4 regions of the Buttiauxella ferragutiae genome follow, and region 3 is predicted to be linked to each of the others. Evidence: predicted binding sites of a transcription regulator. Region 3 holds the regulator's gene; each other region holds the start of a gene.
What was found. Region 3 encodes PhoB, which activates phosphate uptake and scavenging genes when phosphate is short. Its sites were predicted from a motif close to CTGTCATAAAACTGNCNNAT; they were not measured.
Positions count from the first base shown of each region.

Region 1: a site for PhoB is predicted at 2,496-2,515, ahead of rpoH (RNA polymerase sigma factor RpoH). Genes of this name have one in related genera too.
Region 2: a site for PhoB is predicted at 2,024-2,043, ahead of ugpB (sn-glycerol-3-phosphate ABC transporter substrate-binding protein UgpB). Genes of this name have one in related genera too.
Region 4: a site for PhoB is predicted at 1,767-1,786, ahead of serA (phosphoglycerate dehydrogenase). Genes of this name have one in related genera too.

Region 1 covers NZ_CP093332.1:166,935-170,872, reverse strand. The annotation lists gene panM (aspartate 1-decarboxylase autocleavage activator PanM) at 1-42, shown strand, start outside; gene MNO13_RS00725 (branched-chain amino acid ABC transporter substrate-binding protein) at 164-1,267, opposite strand; gene rpoH (RNA polymerase sigma factor RpoH) at 1,489-2,343, opposite strand; gene ftsX (permease-like cell division protein FtsX) at 2,602-3,672, opposite strand; gene ftsE (cell division ATP-binding protein FtsE) at 3,650-3,938, opposite strand, start outside.
Region 2 covers NZ_CP093332.1:174,701-178,638, reverse strand. The annotation lists gene ugpA (sn-glycerol-3-phosphate ABC transporter permease UgpA) at 1-490, opposite strand, end outside; gene ugpB (sn-glycerol-3-phosphate ABC transporter substrate-binding protein UgpB) at 604-1,923, opposite strand; gene livF (high-affinity branched-chain amino acid ABC transporter ATP-binding protein LivF) at 2,122-2,835, opposite strand; gene livG (high-affinity branched-chain amino acid ABC transporter ATP-binding protein LivG) at 2,853-3,620, opposite strand; gene MNO13_RS00745 (high-affinity branched-chain amino acid ABC transporter permease LivM) at 3,617-3,938, opposite strand, start outside.
Region 3 covers NZ_CP093332.1:4,173,307-4,177,244, forward strand. The annotation lists gene phoR (phosphate regulon sensor histidine kinase PhoR) at 318-1,616, opposite strand; gene phoB (phosphate response regulator transcription factor PhoB) at 1,639-2,328, opposite strand; gene sbcD (exonuclease subunit SbcD) at 2,520-3,737, shown strand; gene sbcC (exonuclease subunit SbcC) at 3,734-3,938, shown strand, end outside.
Region 4 covers NZ_CP093332.1:810,267-814,204, reverse strand. The annotation lists gene MNO13_RS03760 (DUF2238 domain-containing protein) at 1-225, opposite strand, end outside; gene serA (phosphoglycerate dehydrogenase) at 342-1,580, opposite strand; gene rpiA (ribose-5-phosphate isomerase RpiA) at 1,984-2,643, opposite strand; gene argP (DNA-binding transcriptional regulator ArgP) at 2,811-3,710, shown strand.

The DNA.
Region 1 (3,938 bases), 1.3 Mb from region 3:
GCGGTAGGGTTTGCGGAGCAAAGTGGTGGTTGGGGGAAATGAGATGAATGCGTCGGATGACGCTGGCGCTTATCCGACCTACGAAAACCGTGCCCTGTAGGGTGGATAAGCGCCAGCGTCATCCAGCAAAATACCCGCTCTACAAGAGCGGGTATTGTAAAACTTACTTAGCGTCAGTCGCTGTACCGTTGGCATGCCAGGTAAACACGCCAAACTCAAAGCCTTTCAAATCCCCTTTCGCATCCCAGCTCAATGGACCCATTACGGTTTCCACAGAAGCGCCTTTCAGATAAGTAGCGATTTCAGCCGGATCTTCTGACTTGTTCAGGCCCGCAGCCAGAGATTGCAGCGCTGCGTAGGTTGTCCAGACGAATGCGCCACTTGGGTCTTGTTTCTTCGCTTTGATGGCATCCACAACTGGTTTGTTCGCAGGAACCTGGTCGTAGTTCTTAGGTTTGGTGACTAACAAGCCTTCAGCAGATTCGCCGGCGATGTTAGACAGAGAAACGTTTGCCACACCTTCTGGCCCCATGAACTGAGTTTTCAGGCCTGCTGCGCGAGACTGACGCAGGATCTGGCCCATTTCTGGGTGGTAACCACCGTAATACACGAAGTCGATGCTTTCTTTCTTCAGACGCGCTACCAGCGTGGAGAAGTCTTTCTCGCCGGCAGTGATACCGTCAAAGAACACTACGTTTGCGCCGCCTTTTTTCAGGTTGTCCTGAACAGAGCGAGCCAGGCCTTCGCCGTACTGTTGTTTGTCATGAATGATCGCGATGTTTTTCGGTTTTACGTGATCAAGAATGTATTTTGCCGCCGTTGGGCCCTGATCAGAATCCAGGCCGGTAGTACGCATTGTCAGTTTGTAACCACGCGCAGTCAGCTCAGGTGCTGTTGCCGCCGGGGTAATCATCAGAATGCCTTCGTCCTCGTAGATGTCAGACGCAGGCTGAGTGGAAGAAGAACACAGGTGGCCGATAACGTATTTGATGCCATCGTTAACCACTTTGTTGGCGACCGCTACCGCTTGTTTCGGGTCACAAGCGTCGTCGTATTTGGTGATAACCAGTTTGTCGCCTTTGATGCCGCCTTTGGCATTAATATCTGCAACCGCTTGTTCTGCACCGGTAAATTCCTGGTCGCCATATTGTGCAACCGGGCCAGACATCGCCCCAACTACCGCTACTTTGATATCCTTCGCAAATGCCGCGTTGCTCATCGCAAGTGCAATACAACCAGCCAATAATGCTTTGCCCTTCATTTTCATCCTGAGATCCCCATTTTTGTTGTGATTGGTATTTGTTGTGTTGTTTTGGCACGGTTTTATTTTTGATTGACGAATACCGCGTGTGCCTTCGCCGCACTCAGAGTTAAAAACATACCCGAATTTGCGGCTTTTGGAATAACAATTTTTTCACAAGTTGAATGGGAAAGTGACAGGCATAAAAAAACCGCCCCGGAAGGCGGTTTTTTATCTGACGAAATAACTTACGCTTCGATGGCCATGCGCAGTTTTTTCATCGCGTTCTTTTCAAGCTGGCGTACACGCTCAGCGGAAACGCCGTAACGGTCGGCCAGTTCTTGCAGCGTGCTTTTGTTGTCTTCATCAAGCCAACGGGCACGGATAATATCCTGGCTGCGTTCATCCAGACCTAGCATGGCATCGCTGAGTTTATCAGCCGCGTGCGATTCCCAGTTGTCGTCTTCAATGCCATCGGCAAAGTTAGAAGACTTATCCTGCAAGAACAGCACAGGAGCCATTGGCGCGCTGTCTGAATCGTCGTCGTTGCCCATGTCGAACGTCATGTCCTGCGCCGCCATGCGCGATTCCATTTCACGGACATCTTTGCTGGAAACCCCCAGCTCGTTGGCGACCATTTCCACTTCGTCCTGGTTGAACCAACCCAGACGTTGCTTGGTTTTACGCAGGTTAAAGAACAACTTACGTTGTGCTTTAGTGGTTGCCACTTTCACAATACGCCAGTTACGCAGCACGTATTCGTGAATTTCAGCTTTAATCCAGTGCACAGCAAACGACACCAGACGGACACCCACTTCCGGGTTAAAGCGGCGCACAGCCTTCATCAGGCCGATGTTGCCTTCCTGAATCAAGTCAGCCTGCGGCAAGCCATAGCCCGAGTAATTACGAGCGATATGAACAACAAAGCGCAGGTGAGACAGGATCAGCCTTTTCGCTGCTTCCAGATCGCCCTGGTAATGCAGCTTTTCAGCCAGCTCCTTCTCTTCCTCAGCCGTTAACATCGGCCAGGAATTAGCGGCCCGGATATAAGATTCCAGGTTACCAACAGGGGCTAAAGCTAAATTTTGCATTTCTTTGGTCATTCAAACCCTCTCTTAGAAACTAAAGTACAGGTTGCTACAATCTTGCTGCACCAGGCTATTCGCCAGGCGCCAAACCGTACCATTCACAGTAACCTCAGACAGTGAGGTTATCCACAAGTTCACTGTAAAGCTGTGCTTGTATTACACACAAAATGTGACAGAGCTATGAAACTGGGCAGGAGAAACACTAACCGAGGTGGGAGCGTGTCCCCTGCTGACGGGTACTTCGTAGCAGGGGACAAGTATATCAAAAAATTTTTACTCTGGGGTAAAACGACGTAAATGTTGCACGGTCGCGATCCACGCCGCCAGCCAACCGCTCATCGACGCCACCAGCAGCAACAGCAAGCATTCGTCGAAACCTAAGCCCGTGAGGTCAAACTTAGTGCCAAATACTTGTGCGACTTGCGTGACCGCAGAGGACAATCGCCACACCAGAATTTCAGTCAGAATCAGCGACAAAAATGCGCCGCTGAAACCTAACAGTGCACCACCGTACAGGAACGGGCGCAGGATAAATCCATCGGTAGCACCAATCAGTTTTTGCACGTTGATGGTGTCGCGACGGGCAAAGATGCTCAGACGTACGCTGTTACCAATCACCAGGAACACCGCTGCAACCATCAACACGCCAATCATTGCTGCGACACGCCCCACAAGACCGGTCAGCGAGGCAAGACGAGCAAACCAGCTGTCATCCATACGGACTTCATCGACACCGTTAATCCGTGCCACGCGGTCACGCAAGGTATTCAGATGGTCGGTAGTCTGGAAGTCGAGTTTTGGATTCACCACCGCAACCGCAGGCAGCGGGTTTTCTTCCAGCATATCCAGCGCGCCACCAAAGCCCGACCAGTTGCGGAACTCACCCAGCGCTTCGTCACGCGAAAGATAGTTAACTTTATCGACGCCCTCTTCCGCCTGAATCGCGCCGACGACTTGCTGCGCGGCGTTATCATCGAGCGCTTTGTCGAGATAAACGGTGATTTGCGGGGAAGGATAATATTGCGTAGCGGCCTGATTGACGTTCTTGTAAACCATGTAGCACACGCTTGGCAACGTCAGGGAAATGGCAATCACCATCACCGTCAGGAAGGTGGCTAAAGGCTTGCTGCGCAGGTCTTGTAAAGCACCCTGCCAGGCGTAACGGAATTGTTCGTTTACGCCGCCTTTGAGCGATTTACTTTTCGACTGAGGCCCTTTGCCGCGTTTTTTCACCGAGCGGCCTAAATCCCCTAACTTACTCAGCGAGTTGATTTTATCCAGCCTGTTGCTGAAGCGCTTTATATGATTGAGCGCGCTGCGTTTATTCACCTGCCAGGCCTCCATGCAAATGGCCGTCACTTAACGTCAACATGCGATAGTTACGGCGGGAAATCAGCCCCATATCGTGCGTCGCCATCAGAACCGTTACGCCGACGCGGTTAAATTCCTCGAACAGACGTAAAATCCCTTCCGAGAGTGCATCATCAAGGTTACCGGTTGGTTCATCTGCCAGCAACACAGCGGGCTTATTCACAACCGCGCGGGCAATCCCCACACGCTGTTGTTCACCACCAGAGAGTTGGATCGGGAAACTTTTCGCTTTATCGAGC
Region 2 (3,938 bases), 1.3 Mb from region 3:
CAAACACCACGAGGAACATCGCCTGGCCGCTGTTTTGTGCGTGGTTCCAGTGGTAACCAAACTGCTCAAGCACGTGAGTTAGCAGGCCGCGCCCGGGGTTAAACAGGAAAATCCACAGTACGGCAGCAATCGCCGGAGCCACCGCATACGGCAGCAGCATTAACGTTTGGTAAATTCGGCTGCCACGAATGACGTAATCCGTGAGCGCGGCGAAAAACAGCGACACCAGCAAACCGCTGCCAGCGACTAATCCACTGAAAATTAAGGTGGTATAGAAAGAGTCAAGATAGTAGCTGTCATGGAAGAGTTGTTTGAAATTTTCCAGGCCAACAAACGTGCTTGAAAGCCCAAACGGATCGACATTTTGCAGTGAATACCACAACGCTTCGCCCGCAGGCCAAATAAAAAAGATAATGGTGATAAGCAGTTGCGGCAGCACTAGCGCATACGGCAGCCAGCCGGAACGGAACACCGGACGAGAAGATGACATAGCGTGACTCTTATAAATAGCATTGTCGCCCTCACCCCGACCCTCTCCCCCAGGAGAGGGGGAAAAGAAAGTCCCCTCGCCCTCAGGGAGAGGGTTAGGGTGAGGGTTGTTTATCAGGACTTAGTCGATTGCTCGAAACGGCGCAGCAACTGATTACCACGCTCAACCGCGCTATCTAATGCTTGCTGAGGGGTTTTCTTGCCGGTCCATACCGATTCCAGCTCTTCATCCACAACGGCACGAATCTGCGGCATGTTGCCCAGACGCAAGCCTTTAGTGAACGGCAATGGCGGCTTGTTCAGCATCTGGCGCGTGGCGATATCAGCACCTGGGTTTTTCTCGTAAAAGCCTTGTTCACGCGTCAGGTCGTAAGCAGCTTTAGTGATAGGTAAGTAACCGGTTTTCTGGTGCCATTCAGCCGCAATTTCTGGTTGAGTGAGGAACTGCATAAACTCGGCAACGCCTTTGTAAGTCGTGGCGTCTTTACCCTGCATCACCCACAAACTTGCCCCGCCGATAATGGCGTTTTGTGGCGCATTCGGGATGGTTGCGTCGTAAGGCATCATGCCCACGCCGTAGTTGAATTTGGCGTATTGACGGATATCAGCCAGCGAGCCAGAAGACGCGGTGGTGATGGCGCAATCCCCGCTGTAGAACTTTTCGGTAGATTCATCTTTGCGGCCAAAGTAGCTGAAATCGCCCTTCTTGTTCAGCTCTTCCAGCATCGCAATGTGTTTCACTTGCTCGGGTTTGTTGAATTCCAGAACCGCATCGGTGCCATCAAAACCGTTGTTTTTGGTGGCAACCGGCAGGCCGTTCCAGGCGCTGAAGTTTTCGATTTGAATCCAGCCTTGCCAGCCACTGGCATAACCGCATTTCATGCCTGCCGCTTTAAGTTTGGCGGTGTACTCGGCCAGGTCTTGCCAGGTTTTTGGTGGCTGATCCGGGTTCAGGCCAGCTTTCTTAAAGGCGTCTTTGTTGTAATACAGAACTGGCGTGGAGCTGTTAAATGGTTGGGAGAGCAGACGCCCGGTTTTTGAATCGGTGTAGTAACCGGAAACCGTTGGCACAAACTGAGATTCGTCGAACTTAATGCCTGCATCGCTAAAAACTTCATATACCGGCTTGATGGCTTTCGAGGCCATCATGGTCGCCGTACCCACTTCATAAACCTGCAAAATGGCTGGCGCATTGCCCGAACGGAAAGCCGCAATCCCTGCCGCCAGGTTTTGTTCGTAATTACCTTTATACACCGGGACAATTTTGTAATCAGGGTGCGTCTGGTTGAAGCGTTGAGCCAGTGAATCGACTTCTTTGCCCAGCTCACCTTCCATTGAATGCCAGAACGGAATGGAGGTGGCGGCGATAGCGCTGCTGCTAAGTACGCATCCAAGCGCAAGGCAAAGTGTTGTGAGTCGTAACGATGCAGTCATGTGTATATCCCTGGAGGTTGTCATTAGGTCACTGCGCGAAAATACGCGTTTTTGTTCGCATCAAAACATGACATGCGCGAATGACAGAAAAATAACCGTGGGGTGACAGAATTGTTACAGTGAGGTGAAGGGAAAGTGGTGATCGGAGTATTGTCATAAAAAAGGAGCCAAACGGCTCCTTGTTGATTAAGCGATAATTTAGCCGCCGAGGTAGGCGCTACGCACCGCTTCGTTAGCCAGCAGCGCGTCGCCGGTGTCTTCCAGTACCACGTGGCCGTTTTCCAGCACGTAGCCACGGTCAGCGAGTTTCAGCGCCTGGTTGGCGTTCTGCTCGACGAGGAAGATGGTCATGCCTTCGCTGCGCAGCTGCTCGATGGTATCGAAAATCTGCTGAATGATGATTGGCGCGAGGCCAAGCGACGGCTCGTCCAGCAGCAGTAAGCGCGGTTGGCTCATCAGCGCACGGCCAATCGCCAGCATTTGCTGTTCACCGCCGGACATGGTTCCCGCACGTTGAATACGGCGTTCCAGCAGGCGCGGGAACAGTTCGTATACGCGTTGGATGCGTTCATGATACTGGTCGCGTTCCGCGAAGAAGCCGCCCATCGCCAGGTTTTCTTCCACCGTCATACGTGAAAACACACGGCGGCCTTCCGGCACAATCGCCACCGCTTCACGCATGATGCGAGCGGTGTGCCAGTCGGTGATGTCTTTGCCATCAAAGGTAATCTTGCCGCTGGATGCGCGCGGGTCACCGCACAGTGTACCCAACAGCGTGGTTTTGCCCGCACCGTTCGCACCAATCAGAGTGACGATTTCGCCCTGTTTAATATGCAGACTGACCCCGTGAAGCGCCTGGATTTTTCCGTAATGGGCGCTCACCTGGTTAAATGACAACATGATATTTTCCATCTTTGCCTCACCCATTCTTATGCTTCACCCAGATACGCGCGGATTACGTCAGGGTTATTCCGGATTTGTTCCGGTGTGCCGTTCGCAAGCGGCGTCCCCTGGTTTACCACGTAAATCCTGTCAGAAATGCCCATGACCAGTTTCATGTCGTGCTCGATTAACAGCACGGTGGTGTTGTGGTGGTTACGTAACTCCATGATTAACTCGTCGAGTTCGTGGGTTTCTTTCGGGTTAAGGCCTGCGGCGGGTTCATCGAGCATCAGGATTTCTGGTTGCGTCACCATACAACGCGCAATCTCCAGGCGACGCTGATCGCCATACGCAAGGTTGCTTGCCTGGCGGTTGGCCTGCTCAAGCAGACCGATACGGTCAAGCCAGATGGCTGCACGATCCAGCGCTTCGCTTTGTGAGCGGCGGAAAGCAGGTGTTTTCAGTAAACCAGCAAACACGCCGGTTTTCAGTTGCTGATGTTGAGCCACCAGCAAGTTTTCAATCACGGTCATTTCACGGAACAGACGCACGTGCTGGAAAGTACGCACCACACCCATCCGCGCGATTTGTTGGCCTGGCAGACCTTCAAGGTGCTGGTCGCGCAACAGAATCGTACCGCCTGATGGCTTGTAAAAACCGGTCAGGCAGTTAAATACCGTGGTTTTACCGGCACCGTTCGGGCCGATTAACGAAACAATTTCTTGTGGATGCAGTTCCAGAGAAACATTGTTTACGGCGAGCAGGCCGCCAAAACGCATCATCAAGCCGTTTACGGATAACAATGGCTGACTCATGCCTGCTCTCCTTTCACTTGTTCCACTTGCTCTTTTTTAAGCTTCAACTGAGGGCGTGACATTGGCAGCAAGCCTTGTGGACGCCAGATCATCATCAGCACCATCAGGCCACCGAGCACCAGCATGCTGTATTCGTTGAGATCACGCATCAGTTCGCGTGACACCACCAACAGGACTGCGGCGAGGATAACGGCAAATTGCGAGCCCATACCGCCTAGCACGACGATCGCCAGCACGAATGCAGATTCGGCAAAGGTGAAGGATTCCGGGCTCACAAAGCCCTGACGGGCCGCAAACAGCGTACCGGCAAAGCCTGCG
Region 3 (3,938 bases):
ACCAGATTGATCTCCTTAAATTAGACTTAAAATCAGTGGATTTGTTTATACATTAGAAAATTGTATGGTTTTTTGTGTGGTTAAAATATCACCAATTAAGCTTTTTTGATTTACATGTGGGCAAAAAAAACACAGGCCAGCAAGCTGACCTGTGGAAAGTTATTTTGACACTATTCAGCGATAAACGGGTTTTGCAGGGTAGATAAGCGATATCGTCATCCACCATTTGCGCCAGTTGTTACAGAGAGAAGTGTCGGATGACGCTTCGCTTATCCGATCTACGAAAAACTTGTCATCAGTGTCATAACTTACGCGGCTTACAGCACTTTATCGTTAACGATTAAACGCTCAGGCAACACAAAGGAAAACGTGGAACCTTTCCCTGGCTGGCTTTCGATATTCAGACGCGCATCGTGATGGCTTAACGCATGTTTCACTATTGCCAGGCCTAACCCACTACCACCTGTTTGCCTTGAACGCGCTTTATCCACTCGATAGAACCGCTCGGTCAGGCGTGGGATATGTTCCGCAGAAATACCAGGACCAGTATCTGCCACGCTAAAGCCCACACCACCCGCGACCCGTTTCCAGCTCACGGTAATTTGCGTCCCTTCCGGCGTATGGTTTACCGCGTTGTACACCAGGTTTGAAATCGCGCTACGTAGCTGTTCTTCATTACCGAAGACTTTGAGTGAGGGATCAATATCGAACTTTAGCGTCTGCCTTTGCTGACTCAGGGTTTGCGCTTCTCGCTCCACCACACGCAGCATCAGTGGCACATCAATCTTTTCATTGAGCACCATTGCCGGTGCCGCTTCAATTTTAGATAGCGTCAAAAGCTGTTTCACCAGACCTTCCATCCGCGAAGTTTGCTCGCGCATGGTGCCCAGAGCCTTGTCGCGCAGAGGCCCTTCAAGCGCCTGATCCTGCATCATCTCCAGATAACCTTGCAGTACCGTCAACGGAGTACGCAGTTCATGGCTAACGTTGGCAAAAAAGTTACGTCGCGCCCCTTCCAGTTGGTGCATCTGCGTGACATCACGTGCCACCATCAGCCACTGCTCGTCGCTGTATGGCATCACACGGAATTCCAGATGACGGCCATTGTTAAGCACCAGCGTCAACGGCCGGGCGAAATCTTTTTGCGTCAAATAGCGGGTAAATTCAGGGTAACGCAGCAAGTTAAGGATGTTCTGCCCGTTATCGTCCGGCCAGCGTAACCCCAGCAACTGTTGGGCCAGCCCGTTACACCAAAAAATGGTCCCTTCTTCGGTAGTCAGCACTACCGCATCGGGCAGTGATTCCGCGCCGCTGCGAAAGCGTTTGATTAAATTGCCTAATTCTTTACGGCGTTTTTTATTACGCAGCTGCATTTGATGAAGACCGTATAACAACGGATCCCAGCTCCCGCGACCAGGGGGCGGTGTCATACTGCGATCAACCCACAACCACCACGACAAACGAAGCAAATTCCAGAAATGCCAAACCAGCAGTCCTGTGACCGCCAGTAATAAAAACCAGGGTAAATAGCCAAAAATAAGGCCCAAGATGACAGCAGGTAAGCAACAGAGCAGCAGCTCCATCACCAACCTTTTCCATGACAGCCGTTCCAGCACGCGTCACTCTCCTGATAAGGAACTAAAAGCGGGTTGAGAACCGATAACCCGTACCGCGTACTGTTTGTACCATTCGATCATGCCCGCTATGCTCGAGCGCTTTACGCAACCGCCTGATATGTACGTCCACTGTTCTGTCTTCGACATACACATTGGTGCCCCATACATGGTTAAGCAACTGTTCACGGCTATATACCCGTTCCGGATGCGTCATAAAGAAGTGTAATAACTTAAATTCAGTTGGGCCCATGTCCAGCGGGTTTTCACCGGTCATCACGCGATGCGATGAAGGGTCAAGGCTCAGCCCGTGCATCTCAATAACCTCTTCCACCGCCATCGGAGAGATTCGGCGCATCACAGCTTTAATGCGCGCCACCAGCTCCTTCGGTGAAAACGGCTTGGTAATATAGTCATCGGCACCAACTTCCAGGCCACGCACGCGATCTTCTTCTTCACCTCGTGCTGTCAGCATCATTACCGGGATTTCCCGCGTCAATGCTTCACGCTTCAGGTGCTTGATAAACTGAATACCCGAGCCGCCTGGCAACATCCAGTCCAGTAAAATCAGGTCCGGGAAGGGTTCGATAAGCAGATTCACTGCACTGTCATAATCTTCCGCTTCTACAGGCTGAAAACCGTTTTGCTCAAGCACAAAGCTCACCATTTCACGGATTGGAGCTTCATCTTCTACGACTAAAATACGCTTCGCCATGATTCGCCCTGCTCAAGGAATAATTATAGTTGTTTCAATGCGGCGCCATTATGCGTCAGATTTATGACAGATTTATGAAAAACATGACTGTTTAGTGACTCATCAATTTGATTTATGACACAGAGACCTATGCCGTTTTCCGCCTCGCCCCCTTATAATCGAGGCCTCGCTTTTAAGCCACCGGACAGGTTATGCGCATAATTCACACATCAGACTGGCACCTTGGTCAAAATTTTTATACCAAAAGCCGCGGGCCGGAGCATCAGGCTTTTCTTGAATGGCTGCTGAAAGCTGCCGTTGAACATGATGTGGATGCAATAATCGTCGCGGGCGATATTTTTGATACTGGCTCGCCACCAAGCTATGCGCGAGAACTGTATAACCGCTTTGTGGTGCAACTCCAGTCTACCGGCTGCTCACTGGTGGTGCTCGCCGGTAACCATGACTCAGTTGCCACATTGAACGAGTCCCGTGAACTGATGGCGTGTCTTAACACTTATGTCGTCGCCAGCGCACGCCACGATACCAGCCAGCAGGCAATTGTGCTGAATACGAAAGATGGCGCGCCTGGCGCTATTCTCTGCCCCATTCCCTTTCTGCGGCCACGCGATATTCAAAACAGTCTGGCGGGTTTATCCGGCCATGAAAAGCAGCGTTCATTAATGGAAGCGATCGGTGAACATTATCAGCAGTGTTTTAGCGCCGCTTGCGTTCTGCGCGCTGACGCGCAGTTGCCAATTATCGCCACCGGGCATTTAACCACCGTCGGCGTGACGAAAAGTGACGCCGTGCGTGACATCTATATTGGCACACTCGACGCTTTCCCGGCGCAGCATTTCCCGGATGCCGATTACATTGCCCTGGGCCATATTCACCGTGCGCAATTAATTGGTGGCACCGAACATATCCGCTACAGCGGCTCACCAATACCGTTAAGTTTTGACGAAACCGGTAAGACCAAAAGTGTTTATCTGGTTGAATTTTCAGAAGGTAAACTTCATGAAGTCACCCCACTTACGGTACCAGTTAGCCAGCCGCTGGCGGTGATCAAAGGTTCGCTGAACGAAATTGAACAGCAGCTTGAACAATGGCGCGATGCACCGACAGAACCCAAAGTGTGGCTGGATATTGAAATCGCCACCGATGAATATCTGCATGATATGCAGCGCCATATTCAACAGCTAACCGAAACGCTGCCTGTTGAAGTGGTTTTGCTGCGCCGTAGCCGTGAGCAGCGCGAGCGTGTTATTGCTCAACAACATAAAGAAACCCTAAGTGAATTGACGGTTGAAGAGGTTTTTGAACGCCGCCTGGTTCAGGAAGAAACCACTGAAGAACGCGCAAAACGCCTGCGCACTCTGTTTGCCCAAACGGTCGCCAGCCTGCATGACGCGGAGGAACAAGCATGAAAATCCTCAGTCTGCGATTGAAAAACCTCAACTCCCTGAAAGGGGAATGGAAAATTGATTTCACCCGCGAGCCTTTCGCCAGCAATGGTTTGTTTGCCATCACCGGGCCAACAGGAGCGGGTAAAACTACGCTACTTGATGCTGTCTGCCTCGCGCTTTATCACAAAACGCCACGTCTCAACACGGTCTCGCAATCACAGA
Region 4 (3,938 bases), 1.9 Mb from region 3:
GGTGTATAAACCGCCAACCATCAAAATAATGGCATGCAGGAAAATCAAAAAATAGAGCAATGGCGTAAGGGGAAAACGCGAGTGGGTCGCTAAAAGCAGAGGAACAATGATAATGACTGGAGTCACTTCCATCAGCCAGGTGAGCCGATCCGTAGTGCTAAACCCCGTATAGATGAGAATCAGCAGAAGTATAAAGGCACCGGATTTTAAGAATGTACTGGTCATGTAGCTTCGCCGTATGACTAAAAGCTTAACTATCAGTGGGACACGCGAAAAAAACAACTCTGGAAACGGATTTTAAGAGTCAAGTGGGGAGCCAGATTAGCTCCCCAATTATTTAATTAGTACAGCAGACGGGCGCGGATAGTCCCCGGAATCGCCTTCATCGATTTCAGCGCAGCTTCAGCAACATCTTCTTCGGCATCGACATCAATAACCACATAGCCCATCTGCGGAGTGGTTTGCAGATACTGAGCGGCGATGTTGATACCCTGCTCGGCAAAAATCTGGTTCAGCGCGGTCAAAATCCCCGGGCGGTTTTCGTGAATGTGCAGTAAACGGCTGGTGCTGCCACCGTGTAACGGCAGAGAAACTTCCGGGAAATTCACCGCAGAGAGTGTAGAACCGTTATCGGAATATTTAGCCAGTTTGCCAGCCACTTCCAGACCGATGTTTTCCTGTGCTTCCTGAGTCGAGCCGCCAATGTGCGGAGTCAGGATCACGTTATCAAACTCACACAGTGGCGAAGTGAATGGATCGCTGTTAGTTGCCGGTTCAGTCGGGAATACGTCGATTGCAGCACCTGCCAGATGCTTACGCGCCAGCGAATCACACAATGCAGGAATATCAACAACCGTGCCACGTGCGCAGTTGATCAGCAGTGCGCCCGGCTTCATCAGCGCCAGTTCGTTGACGCCAATCATGTTCTTGGTAGAGGCATTTTCAGGCACATGCAGACTCACCACATCGCTCATATTGAGCAGGTCAGAAAGATGCTGAACCTGAGTCGCGTTACCCAGCGTCAGTTTGTTTTCGATATCGTAGAAGTAAACGTGCATACCCAGCGCTTCAGCCAGAATCCCCAACTGAGTCCCGATATGGCCGTAACCAATAATGCCGAGTTTTTTACCGCGTGCTTCATAAGAGCCAACCGCCAGTTTATTCCACACACCACGGTGTGCTTTGGCGTTAGCTTCCGGAACGCCACGCAGCAGTAATAGCAGTTGGCCGATAACCAGTTCAGCTACAGAACGCGTGTTAGAGAATGGGGCATTAAACACCGGAACGCCACGTTTAGCGGCAGCATCCAGGTCGACCTGGTTTGTACCAATACAGAAGCAGCCGACAGCCACCAGCCTTTCAGCCACGGCCAGAACATCTTCAGTTAAGTTGGTACGGGAACGCAGACCGATGAAATGCGCATCACGGATCGACTCTTTCAGGGCATCGCTGTCCAGCGCGCCTTTATGGTATTCGATGTTGGTATAGCCTGCTGCGCGAAGGTTATCCACGGCTTTCTGGTGTACACCTTCCACCAGCAGGAATTTAATCTTGTCTTTATCCAGTGATACTTTTGCCATTTCCCGACCCTATTTTTAGTACTGATGTTGTGCTGTGTGATAAGACACCCTTCTGCCAAAATATCAAAAAATACGGGCGGGGCAATATAAACGATTGCGCAGTCCGCAAAGCAAAAAAGGAATAAGCGGCATGGGGCAGCACAAAACTCTGAGTAGCAGAGAGAATCAGGAATGAACAGCAGGTGGTTGGCAGGAATGTGACATATGTCACCAAATTTAGCGTTAGATTATTTTGTCATTTTTTATATGGATATGGGGCGTATATACCCAAAATAATTCGAGTTGTTGGTAGGCGGCAAGTGAACAAATCCCGATGAGCTTACTCAGGTAAGTGATTCGGGTTTGTGAGTGCAGCCAACACCCCTGCAACTTGAAGTATGACGGGTATAAAACGCCCCCCAGATCATTTCACAATGGTTTTCACACCATCAGCAGTACCAATCAACGCAACATCCGCACCACGGTTAGCAAACAGCCCCACGGTGACCACGCCAGGCAAGCCGTTAATCGCATTTTCGAGCGCGATAGGCTCAACGATGCTGAGGCCGTAAACATCAAGAATGATGTTGCCGTTATCGGTTACTACGCCCTGGCGGTATTCCGGGCGACCGCCCAGCTTGACCAGTGCGCGCGCCACGCAACTACGAGCCATTGGAATCACTTCCACTGGCAGTGGGAAGTTACCCAGGATGCCCACCTGCTTGGACGAATCGGCGATACAAATAAACTTTTCCGCGACAGACGCGATGATCTTTTCGCGGGTCAGTGCTGCACCGCCGCCTTTAATCATTTGCATCTGGCCGTTGATCTCATCTGCACCATCGACATAGATACCGAGGGTATCCACTTCGTTGAGATCGTAAACAGTGATACCAAGGCTTTTCAGTTTGGCGGTGGAAGCGTCGGAGCTAGAAACGGCACCATCAATCTGATGTTTGATAGTCCCAAGAGCATCAATAAAGTGCGCGGCGGTTGAGCCGGTACCCACACCAACGATAGTGCCTGGTTGCACGTATTGTAATGCTGCCCAGCCGACTGCTTTTTTCAGTTCATCCTGCGTCATGGTTAATTGCCTGTGCTGTGAAAACTGACGCGCATTATAGAGCAAGCCGCCAAAAAATGTCCTGCGATTGGCGCAGAACTCGGACGAACATTGCGGATTTGGTCTGGATCAGCGGCAAATTTATGTCATAGTGCAGCCATAACAAAAACAGGAGTCAGCAAACAACAATGAAACGCCCGGACTATAGAACGCTACAGGCGTTGGATGCCGTAATTCGTGAACGAGGGTTTGAGCGCGCCGCTCAAAAACTCTGTATTACTCAATCCGCCGTCTCGCAACGTATCAAGCAACTGGAAAATATGTTCGGCCAGCCATTGTTAGTACGCACTGTTCCGCCTCGTCCAACCGAGCAAGGGCAAAAGTTGCTGGCATTACTGCGTCAAGTCGAACTGCTTGAAGAAGAGTGGCTGGGCGATGAACAAACCGGTTCTACCCCGCTGCTGCTGTCACTTGCGGTCAACGCCGACAGCCTGGCAACCTGGTTGCTGCCTGCTTTAGCGCCGGTTCTGGCCGACTCCCCTATTCGTCTGAATCTTCAGGTTGAAGATGAAACCCGAACCCAGGAACGCCTGCGCCGTGGTGAAGTGGTTGGCGCGGTTTCTATTCAACCACAGCCATTGCCAAGCTGCCTGGTCGACAGACTTGGAGCGCTGGATTATCTGTTTGTCGGTTCGAAAGACTTTGCCGCACGTTATTTCCCGAACGGAGTTACCCGCTCGGCACTGTTAAAAGCCCCTGCCGTGGCGTTCGACCATCTCGATGATATGCACCAGGCGTTCTTACAACAGAACTTCGATCTGTCGCCGGGTAGCGTCCCGTGCCACATCGTTAACTCATCGGAAGCGTTTGTACAATTGGCACGTCAGGGCACCACATGCTGCATGATCCCGCATCTGCAAATCGAAAGAGAGCTGAAAAACGGCGAATTGATCGACCTGACGCCAGGCTTGATGCAGCGCCGCATGCTGTACTGGCACCGCTTCGCACCAGAAAGCCGCATGATGAGAAATGTCACCGACGCGCTGCTTGAGTACGGGCATAAGGTTTTGAGGCAGGACACTGAATAGAAAAAGGCCGCAATCCAATAGCGGCCTTTTTTTTGTCGGATGGCGCTAACGCTTATCCGACCTACGATTTTACGATTTTGTAGGGTGGATAAGCGCAAGCGTCATCCGACCAACAATTTTGCGATTTTGTAGGGTGGATAAACGCAAGCATCATCCGACCAACAATTTTGCGCTTTTGCAGGGTGGATAAACGCAAGCGTCATCCGACCAACAATTTTGCGCTTTTGC